DNA from 3 places in the Streptomyces sp. NPDC006339 genome. Region 3 is predicted to be linked to each of the others. Evidence: riboswitches for the same ligand, from Rfam matches in the RefSeq annotation. Region 3 holds a riboswitch; each other region holds the start of a gene.

Region 1 (3,263 bases), on a different contig from region 3:
ACGGGCACGGACTCGTCGTCGAAGTGCGTGTAGTAGAGGTCGATGTAGTCGGTGCCGAGACGGCGCAGCGACTCCTCGGCAGCCGCCTTGACGGTCGTGGCGCTCAGCCCCTTGTACTGGGGGTGGGCGCCGACCTTGGTGGCGACGAGGACGTCGGAGCGGTTGCCGCGCGAGGCGAGCCAGCGGCCGATGACGGTCTCCGACTCGCCGCCCTCGTTGCCCTCGGCCCACGCGGAGTAGACGTCGGCGGTGTCGACGAAGTTGCCGCCCGCGGCGGCGTAGGCGTCGAGGACGGCGAAGGACTGCGCCTCATCGGCGCTCCAGCCGAAGACGTTGCCCCCGAGGGCGAGCGGGAAGACGTGGAGATCGGACGTGCCCAGCCGGCGAAGAGTGGTCATGAGTCGGTCAACCCCCGAGGTCGCCGGGCGTATTCCGGCCAGGCCGGACTAGACGGTCAGGCCCTTGGAGCGGAGCCAGGCCGCCGGGTCGATGCCGTCGCCGGACGGGGTGTGGACCTCCAGGTGGAGGTGGGGCCCGGTGACGTTGCCGGTGGCGCCGACGCGGCCGATGGTCTCGCCGGTGCCGACCGACTGACCCGCGCTCACCGTCATCGACGACAGGTGCGCGTACCAGATCTCGGTGCCGTCCTGGAGCTCCAGGACGACCCGGTAGCCGTACGAGCCGGACCATCCCGCCGACTTCACGGTGCCGCTGTGGACGGCCTTGACTGGGGTGCCGGTGGGGGCCGCGAAGTCCAGGCCGGTGTGGTAGCCGGAGGACCACATGGAGCCGGACTCGCCGTAGGTCGAGGTGAGCGTGTACGAGGAGGTCGGCAGGGCGTAGCTGGCGGCGAGCTTGGCCAGGCGCTCGGCCTCGGCCTTCGCCGCGGCCTCCTCCTCGGCCTTCTTCTTCGCCTCGGCGGCCGCCTGCTCCGCGGCCTTCGCCTGGGTCTCGGCCTCGGCCGCCGCCTTCTCCGCGGCGGCCTTCTCCGCGGCCGCCTTCTCGGCGGCGTCCGCGGCGGCCTGCTGCTGCTCGGCCTGCTGGAGGATGCGGGCGCGCAGCGCCTCGCCCGCGTCGGTCTGCGTCCGGGCCTCGGACGCCTCGGTGCCGGAAGCCTGGTCGGTGCCGGCGAGCGTGAAGGCGGTGAGCGGCTGGGCCTGGTGCCCGGCCGCGACGACGTCGGAACCCCCGGACCCTCCCGAGCCCTCGGCCCCCTCGGCCCCCTCGGCCCCCTTGCCGTCCGCGCCGATCAGCTCGCCGATGCCGGGCAGTTCGGAGGCGTCGGGCAGGTCGACGTCCGGCAGCGCTATGGAGACCGGCGGCCTCTCCTGGGCGGTGGCCAGACCGCCGGCGCCGACCGCGGCGATGACGCCGACGCCGAGCACGGTGGAGGAGCGGGCGAAGTTGGAGCGCTGCTTGACGACCCGGTGGCGCCCGCCGGCACGGCCCCGGTCCCGCAGGGAGTCCTCGGTGGGGTTCCACTCCTCCCCGTCCGCGCCGGCGGCGCTCGACGCCCCCGAGGTGTCGAAGTAATCGAAGGGGGTATGCGGAGCAGGGGTGTTGGAGGCCACGGAGGCGCTCTCCTTTCCTTCCTTCTCGCCTACCGGGTTAGCTGACGGGTTCGGAGCAGGAAGGTCTCCTACGGGCGGTGCCGCACGAGTGCGGTGGGGCCCGATTCACCCCAAGTGGTGGTTCCCCGGTTCCCTTACGGGATTCGGCGCGTGCGCACGGTGCCGTCTCTTGCGACGGCTGGGACGACCGCGCTGCGTTATCGAACGTTAATAGACGTGGCCTCCCGATTCCAAGCCGTTCCGCTTGATCATTAGCTGAATTGGTAGGGAAAAGCCCGAGTTGACCTCCCTTCAGAACGGCGTCAGGACCAAACCCCGTATCTGACGTTACGTCAATTGTTATCGGAGCGACACCTCGTCACCACGCCCTGTCACCACGCCCTGGTACCGCGCCCTGTCACCGCGCCCCGTCACCACCCGCGTCACCACCCGCGTCACGGCGCGGACCCACCGCCCGGTCGGCCGGCGGCACCACCGGCATCGTCCGCCGCCGCTCCGGCTGCCCCACCGCCGGACGGCTCACCGCGAGCAGCGCCATGTCGTCCGTGGTGCCCCCGCCCGTGTGCCGCCGCACATCCGCCACCACCGCGTCGAGCAGCTCCTCGGGCCCCGGGAAGATCCACCCCGCGAGCCGCTCCCCCGGGTCGTAGAAGACCCCCGCCGCGTCCCGCGCCTCCGACAGGCCGTCCGTGTAGAACAGCAGCGTCGCACCCGGCGGATACGGCGACTCGTCGGCCCGGTCCGGCCACACCGCCAGTTCCCCCATCCCCAGCGGCAGCGCGGCCTCGCTGGGCCGCAGCACCTCCACACCCCCGTCCGCCCGCAGCAGCAGCGGCTCGGGATGGCCCCGGTTGACCACCCGCACCACCCGGTCACCGCCCGGGATCTCCGCGAGCACCGCCGTGGTGAACCCCTCGAACGCGTCGAGACCGTCGCGCCGGGTGCCCTCCCGGGCCAGCGCCCGCTCGAGCCGCGCCGCCACCCCTTCGAGGGTCGCCTCCTGCTCGGCCGCCTCGCGGAAGGCACCGATCACCACGGCCACGGCCTCCACCGCGTCGAGCCCCTTCCCCCGCACGTCGCCGACCACCAGCCGCACCCCGTGCGGGGTGTCCTGCACCGCGAACAGGTCGCCGCCGATGAACGCGTCCGCCTGCGCCGCCTCGTACCGGGCGGCGATCTGCAGCCCCCCGATCCGCTCGGCGGGCGTGGGCAGCACCGCCTTCTGCGCCGTCTCCGCGATCACCCGCGCCGAGGCCAGCCGCTCGCCGCTGCGCCGCACCACCCGGCTGATCAGCACCGCGAGGCCCGAGACCGTGGCGACCGTCAGACTCTCGGTCAGGGAGGGGATCTCCGCCACCGTCCCGTTGTAGACGTGCAGACCGACGCTGGCGAGGACGGCGGCGATGCCCGTGAGCAGCGTCGTGAGTGTGGAGAAGAAGGGGGCCGCGATCAGCGGCGCCGCCGAGAACATCGGCGCCGCCGTGTACTGGGGCGGGGTCGACGCGTCGAAGACGATCCCGCCCACGATCACCAGCGGAGGGAGCGCGCGCAGAAAACGCCGGGCGCCGCGGTACGGGCCGGGCGACGGACCGCCGGACCCTGCGCGCACCGCACCGGAGGAGGAGCCGGAGCCGGAGGGCACACCGGACGAGGCCCCACGGCCCCCGGAGGAGGACGCGTCGGCGGCCCGAC
Region 2 (3,263 bases), on a different contig from region 3:
CTCCGGCAGTCGGTCGGCGAGGAGGACCGCGAACCGGTCCGCCCAGCCGACGAAGGTCCCGTCGGGCCCGGGGTCTCCGACGCCCTCGGTGAAGCTGTCACCGATCGCCGCGTACGACCCGAATGCGTTCATGTCTCTTGATGTCGAATCGTCTGCCACGGGAGCACATCATTCCCCTCCGGGTGTGACCTACGCGACCGTAAGGAGGGGTTGACGCAGGGTGACATATGCCACCGATAAAGATTGTCCCAAGCCGGAATACGCCAGGGGCCCGGCACGTGGTGTGCCGGGCCCTGGCGGACGTCGTGTCGGACGTGGTGTCGAACGGGGCGTCAGATGCCCACGCCGTGCTGGCGGAGGTAGGCCAGCGGGTCGATGTCGGAGCCGTAGCCCGGACCGGTGCGGATCTCGAAGTGCAGGTGCGGGCCGGAGGAGTTGCCGGTCGAGCCGGAGAGGCCGATCTGCTGGCCGCCGCTCACGGACTGGCCGGCGGAGACGGACAGCGAGGAGAGGTGGGCGTACTGCGAGTAGGTGCCGTCGGCGTGCCGGATGACGACCTCGTTGCCGTAGGCGCCGCTCCAGCCGGCGGAGTGGACGGTGCCGGCGCCGACGGCGCGGACGGTGGTGCCGGAGGAGGCGATGAAGTCGACGCCGGTGTGGTAGCCGGAGGACCACATCGAGCCGGAGGCGCGGTACGGGGTGGAGACGCCGCCGCCGACGGGGGCGACCCAGCCGGAGGAGGACGAGGAGGCCGACGACGAAGAGGAGGACGAGGAGGCCGACGTGGACGCCGAGGCGGAGGAGCCCGTGTCCGAGGAGCGCTCGCTGGCGCGCGAGGCGCGCTGCTGGTCGCCGGAGGACTTCGCCGCGCTCTTGGGCTTGGGCGCGGCCTTGGCGGGAGCCTTGGGCGCGGCGGCCGGGGCCTTGGCGGTGGACTTGGCGCCGAGGGTCAGCTCCATGCCGGGAAGGATGAGCGAGGGGTCGTCGCCGACCACCTGGCGGTTGTCGCGGTAGAGCTTCTGCCAGCCGCCGGCGAGGCGGTGCTCGGCGGCGATCTTGGACAGGTAGTCGCCGCGCACGACGGTGTACGTCGTGGGGGCGGCCTTCTTGCCTGCGGTCGCCGCGGCCGGGGCCTGGGCGGGGGTCGCGGCGGCGACGGCCTGCTGCGGGGCGGCGGCCGGGGCGGCCTTCTCGGCGGCGTGCGCGCCGGTCGCGCCGATGAGCGGGAGGGCCACGACGGCGCCTCCGGCGCCGGCGGCCACGAACCCGCGGGTGATCGGGTTGGCCTTGGGACGGCGGTGCTTACCCTTGGCGGGCATGGCGAATTCCTCTCCGTCGCCTGCGAGGTGAGCTGTCGGGTTCGGACTGGAGATGTCCGGCCGCGTGGTCGCGCGGCTTCACCCCGAGCCGTCCTTCGTCGAGGGATCGGCGTTGTACCTGGGTCCCCCGCTCCTGCCTTCTACGGGTGGGTGCGGATTCCGGGCGGTGGCAGGATTCGGCGGTCCGTCCGGATTGAGCGCGACGCTAGACGAGGGGGGTCGGCGGGAACAAGCCACCGTTTTCGCCAGGCCCGTGATTCCCCGAAATCCGCCCGGAATTCCGGTCACCCTCCGTCGATGACGGGCCCTCGATTTCCCTTTCCAGAAGGGAATTTGGAAAAGACGATCAGCAACGGTCCGTCACCTCTATGACGCTGCTCACGCCCGGTTCCTCATCTCCCCTGCAATCAGGGCGCGTTATATCTAAACCCTCAATTCGGACAGAACACCCATTCCTGCCCGAGGGGGTGCGCAGGGGGTTCCTGACCTGGATGATTGCCCCGGGAACCGATCTCGAGACCAGGAGCAACCGTGACGCAAGCGACGACCGAGCCCGAGCTCACCGGCGTACGCAACTTCCGCGATGTGGGCGGACTGCCGACCGTGGACGGCCGGACCGTGCGCCCCGGACGGCTCTTCCGCAGCGGCCACCTGGCGCACGCCACCGCCGAGGACGCCGCCTTCCTCGCCGGCCTGGGCCTGCACACGGTCTTCGACTTCCGCAACGAGGCCGACCGGCGCGTGGAGGGGCCGGACGTCGAGCTCCCGGGCGTGCGGAACGTGAACATACCCCTGAGCGACCCGGCCGACGGCAAGGAGTTCTGGGCGCTCGTCCGCTCCGGCGACCTGGCGCAGTTGCGCGAACTGCTCGGCGACGGCAAGGCCGCGGCCCGGATGTCCGCTTCGTACCGGAAGATGATGGTCGAGCGGACCGCCGAGCACAGCCGGATCCTGCACGAGATGGCCTCGGACAGCGTGCCCGCGCTGATGCACTGCGCCGCGGGCAAGGACCGGGCCGGGCTGTCGATCGCGGTCTCGCTGCTGGCCGTCGGCGTCGAGCGCGACGCGATCGAGGAGGACTACCTCAAGTCGAACGCGCCGCACCGCCGCTACAAGGTGCAGCGCAGCTCCACCGCCCCGGACGGCATGTCGCCGGAGGTGATGGAGCTGCTGAGCCCGCTGTTCGACGCGCGGGCGGAGTATCTGCGGGCCGCCTTCGAGACGATCGACGCGACCTGGGGATCGGTGGACGCCTACCTGACCGAGGGGCTGCGGCTCACCCCGGAGACCCGGGAGCTGCTCCGCGAGCGGCTGCTCGACGGGTCGTGAGCGCGGCTACTGGTTCTGGCCGCCCAGCATGAAGAGCAGATAGAGGAAGCCGGCGAAGAGGTGCCCCGCCACCAGATAGGCGAAGAGGCGGAGCACCAGCCCCTTGGGGAACTTTCCGGCGCCGCGCTCCTCGCCGGTGACCGGTACGGACTTCTCGGGCATAGCGGTACCTTTCGGGGTGTCAGCGGCGGTGCGGAGTGCCGTCGCCGAGGCACAGCTCGGCGGCGGGGCTCTGCATCAGGGTGTGGACGAACAGCAGCTCGGCCCCCGCTCGGGTGGCGGCGCCGATCCGGTGCGGGGTGAGCGAGTCGAAGTGCGCGCTGTCCCCGGGGTCGAGGACGTGGACCGCCTCGCCGAGCGCGAGCCGCACCCGGCCCTCCAGGACGTGGATCCACTCCTCGCCGGGATGGACCCGCACGAGGTCCGCGCGGGTGGCGTGGGGCACGTGCACGCGCAGGCACTGCATCGCGCGTCCGGCGCCGCCGGCCTGGCGGTAGACCCAGCCGTCGGCCTCGACCGGTTCGGAGCGCCCGCCGCGGACGACCGGATCGCGCTCGGGCGGGGCCTCGCCCAGCAGCTCGGACACCGTCGTACCGTAGATACGGGCCAGGGCGA
Region 3 (3,263 bases):
TGGTGCGCAACCGCCTCGACGAGATCCCCCACGAGACGGCCAACCCGGCCCGCCGGGCCGCCAAGCAGCTCTCCAAGGAGCTGTTCCCGGCCTCCGCCCGGATGTCCCGGCCCCGCCAGGGCACCGAGGAGACCGTCGGCGCGATCGACGCCGCCGCCGTCCGCGGCTTCTTCGACGCCCACGTCCGGCCGGCCGCGGCCACCGCCGTGGTCGTCGGCGACCTCACCGGCGTCGACCTGGACAAGGTGCTTGACGAGACGCTCGGCGCCTGGACCGGCGCTCCGGCCGCGCCCCGCCCCATGCCGCCCATCACGGCCGACGACACCGGCCGGGTCGTCATCGTGGACCGCCCCGGCGCCGTCCAGACGCAACTGCTCATCGGCCGCGTCGGCGCCGACCGCCATGACCGCGTCTGGCCGGCCCAGGTGCTCGGCACGTACTGCCTCGGCGGCACCCTCACCTCCCGCCTGGACCGCGTCCTGCGCGAGGAGAAGGGATACACGTACGGCGTGCGGGCCTTCGGCCAGGTGCTGCGGTCCGACGGCAAGGGCAACGGCGCCTCGATGCTCGCCATCAGCGGCTCGGTCGACACGCCCAACACCGGCCCGGCGCTCGAGGACCTCTGGAAGGTGCTGCGCACCCTCGCCGCCGAGGGTCTGACCGACGCCGAGCGGGACGTGGCGGTGCAGAACCTGGTGGGCGTCGCCCCGCTCAAGTACGAGACGGCCGCCTCCGTCGCGGGCACGCTCGCCGACCAGGTCGAGCAGCACCTCCCGGACGACTACCAGGCCCGGTTGTACGCGCGGCTGGCCGAGACGGGCACCGTCGAGGCGACCGCGGCCGTGGTCAACGCCTTCCCGGTGGACCGGCTCGTGACCGTGCTCGTCGGTGACGCGTCGAAGATCGCGGAGCCGGTGCGGGCGCTCGGCATCGGTGAAGTGACCGTCGTCACCGGCTGATTGAGCCGACGTCACGGACGACGAAGGACCCCGGCGACCTGGTTCGCCGGGGTCCTGTCGTATGTCCGTATTGTCGTCAAGGATGCCTGAATGCCCTGTGGCATGTCTTACAAACACCCGAGTCTGTTTGCCGATCGACTGAAGATCGGCCTAGCGTCGACCCGGCTGTCCGGCCGTTGCACCACGCCGCATCCGCGGCAACGGACAGTCATCGCCGAGTCCCCGTAAGGCGCGAGCCTGGGGAGCCGGGGACCCGCACGCAGTCCCTGGGGTGAATCGGACGCCTTCGCTCCGCGCGGAGGGGCCCGTAGGAGACCTTCCTGCTCCGAACCCGTCAGCTAACCCGGTAGGCGAGAGGGAAGGAAAGGATCAGCCACTACATGGCGTTCACCCGTGCCACCGGGAAGCATCGTGGTCCGAGCCGCATGGCGCGCCGCAACGCCGGCCTCGTCGGCGTGGCGACCCTCGCCACCACCGGCGTCATCGGCACCCTCGCCTCCCCGGCGTTCGCCGCCGACACGGAGGAACCCTCTCCCGAGGACACCGGCCTCACCCAGGTGATCACCGAGGAGTCCCTCGCCGAGCGGGTCGACGCCCAGGCCGCTGCGCAGGAGAAGGAAGCCTACGAGGCCGCCGCCCGCGCCAAGGCCGCCGCCGAGGCGAAGCGCAAGGCCGAGGCCCGCGCCAAGGAGGTCCGCGCCGCCAAGGAGCGCGCCGCCCGCGAGGCCGAGCGCAAGCGCCTGAACTCCTTCCAGCTCCCCGTCGCCGGCACGTACGTGTCCACCGGCTACAAGACCGGTGGCTCGCTCTGGTCCTCCGGCAGCCACTCCGGCATCGACTTCCACGCCTCCTACGGCAGCAAGGTCGTCTCCGTCGGCTCCGGCACCGTCGTCGAGGCCGGCTGGGGCGGCGCGTACGGCAACAACATCGTCATCCGGATGCACGACGGCACGTACACCCAGTACGGCCACCTCTCCGCGATCAGCGTCTACGTCGGCCAGAAGGTCACCCCCGGCGAGCAGATCGGCATCTCCGGCTCCTCCGGCAACTCCACCGGCCCGCACCTCCACTTCGAGGCGCGCACCAGCGCCGAGTACGGCTCGGACATCAACCCCCTCTCCTACCTCCGCGCCCGCGGCGTCGACGTCTGACCCGACGGACCCCGCTCACGCGACGGGAAAAGGCCCCGGCTCCTGCGAGCCGGGGCCTTTTCGTTCCCCGAATTGCCGGGCGGCATCGGAAATTCCGGCGTCCTGCAATAGAGTCGCCGGACAAGCGCCGCTCGAATGGGGTTTCGCGCGGATCACAGGGGAGGTCGGACATGCGCATTCCCGCGCACTCGGTATGCACGGCGATCCGGGACGACATCGTCTCCGGGGTGTTCGAGCGGGGCGCCCGGCTGACGGAGGAGCAGCTCGCCCGCCGCTACGGGGTCTCCCGGGTCCCGGTCCGCGAGGCCCTGCGCACGCTGGAGTCCGAGGGCTTCGTCGTCACCCGCCGCCACGCCGGCGCCCAGGTCGCCGAGCCCACCGAGCAGGAGGCGGCCGATCTGCTCGAGATGCGGTCGCTGCTGGAACCGCTGGGCGCCGCCCGGGCCGCCCAGCGGCGCACCGACGCCCACCTCAAGGTGCTGCGCGGCCTGGTCAGGCTGGGCCAGGAGCGGGCCAGGCGGGGCCGGGGCGAGGACCTGGCCGCGCTCGGCGGCTGGTTCCACGAGACCCTGGCGCAGGCATCCGGGAGCCCGCAGCTCACGGCGCTGCTCACCCAACTGCGGCACAAGATCGCCTGGATGTACGTGGTCGAGCCGGCCGATCGGCCCGTGGAGGCGTGGGCCGAGCGCGGGGCGATCGTCGACGCCGTGGCGCGCGGGGACGCCGAACGGGCCCGGGCCCTGACCGCGCTGCACGTGGAGCACGCGCTGCCGCTGCACCGGCTGAAACGGCCGGAGCGGGCGCCTGTGAGGGTTTCGCAACATGTCGTCAACATCGCGGGCCGGCGGAATTAACACGGGCGCCGTATATAAAGGGTGGGGGAATTCCGGGGCGCTGTTCATGCTGCCCGAATTCCGGTGCCCGCCGAATTCCGCGCACAAAAGAAGCCGGGCCCGACGGAATTCCGTCGGGCCCGGCTTCTTGTCGAACCGTCGTCGGGGAGGAGACGGGTCAGACGGTCTCGGGGAGCTCCTCGAGACCCTCGGCGACCAGCTTCGCCAGGCGGTCGAGCGCGGCCTCGGCGCCGTCGGCGTCCGAGGCGAGCACGATCTCCTCGCCGCCCTGGGCACCCAGGCCGAGCACCGCGAGCATG

The links. A riboswitch is a leader RNA that binds a small molecule or an ion and turns the genes downstream of it on or off. The one in region 3 is predicted to bind cyclic di-AMP.
Positions count from the first base shown of each region.
Region 1: another riboswitch for cyclic di-AMP. It lies ahead of ABZ135_RS34445 (M23 family metallopeptidase); the one in region 3 lies ahead of ABZ135_RS03530 (M23 family metallopeptidase).
Region 2: another riboswitch for cyclic di-AMP. It lies ahead of ABZ135_RS06425 (LysM peptidoglycan-binding domain-containing M23 family metallopeptidase); the one in region 3 lies ahead of ABZ135_RS03530 (M23 family metallopeptidase).

Region 1 is NZ_JBEXQW010000064.1:18,334-21,596, reverse strand. Features, by position in the region: gene ABZ135_RS34450 (aldo/keto reductase) at 1-398, opposite strand, end outside; gene ABZ135_RS34445 (M23 family metallopeptidase) at 447-1,571, opposite strand; cyclic di-AMP (ydaO/yuaA leader) riboswitch at 1,583-1,730, opposite strand; gene ABZ135_RS34440 (PP2C family protein-serine/threonine phosphatase) at 1,969-3,180, opposite strand.
Region 2 is NZ_JBEXQW010000006.1:49,040-52,302, forward strand. Features, by position in the region: gene ABZ135_RS06420 (SGNH/GDSL hydrolase family protein) at 1-132, opposite strand, end outside; gene ABZ135_RS06425 (LysM peptidoglycan-binding domain-containing M23 family metallopeptidase) at 333-1,319, opposite strand; cyclic di-AMP (ydaO/yuaA leader) riboswitch at 1,324-1,495, opposite strand; gene ABZ135_RS06430 (tyrosine-protein phosphatase) at 1,851-2,648, shown strand; gene ABZ135_RS06435 (DUF6126 family protein) at 2,655-2,810, opposite strand; gene ABZ135_RS06440 (XRE family transcriptional regulator) at 2,830-3,263, opposite strand, start outside.
Region 3 is NZ_JBEXQW010000003.1:158,480-161,742, reverse strand. Features, by position in the region: gene ABZ135_RS03535 (pitrilysin family protein) at 1-959, shown strand, start outside; cyclic di-AMP (ydaO/yuaA leader) riboswitch at 1,162-1,327, shown strand; gene ABZ135_RS03530 (M23 family metallopeptidase) at 1,340-2,110, shown strand; gene ABZ135_RS03525 (GntR family transcriptional regulator) at 2,281-2,964, shown strand; gene ABZ135_RS03520 (HPr family phosphocarrier protein) at 3,122-3,263, opposite strand, start outside.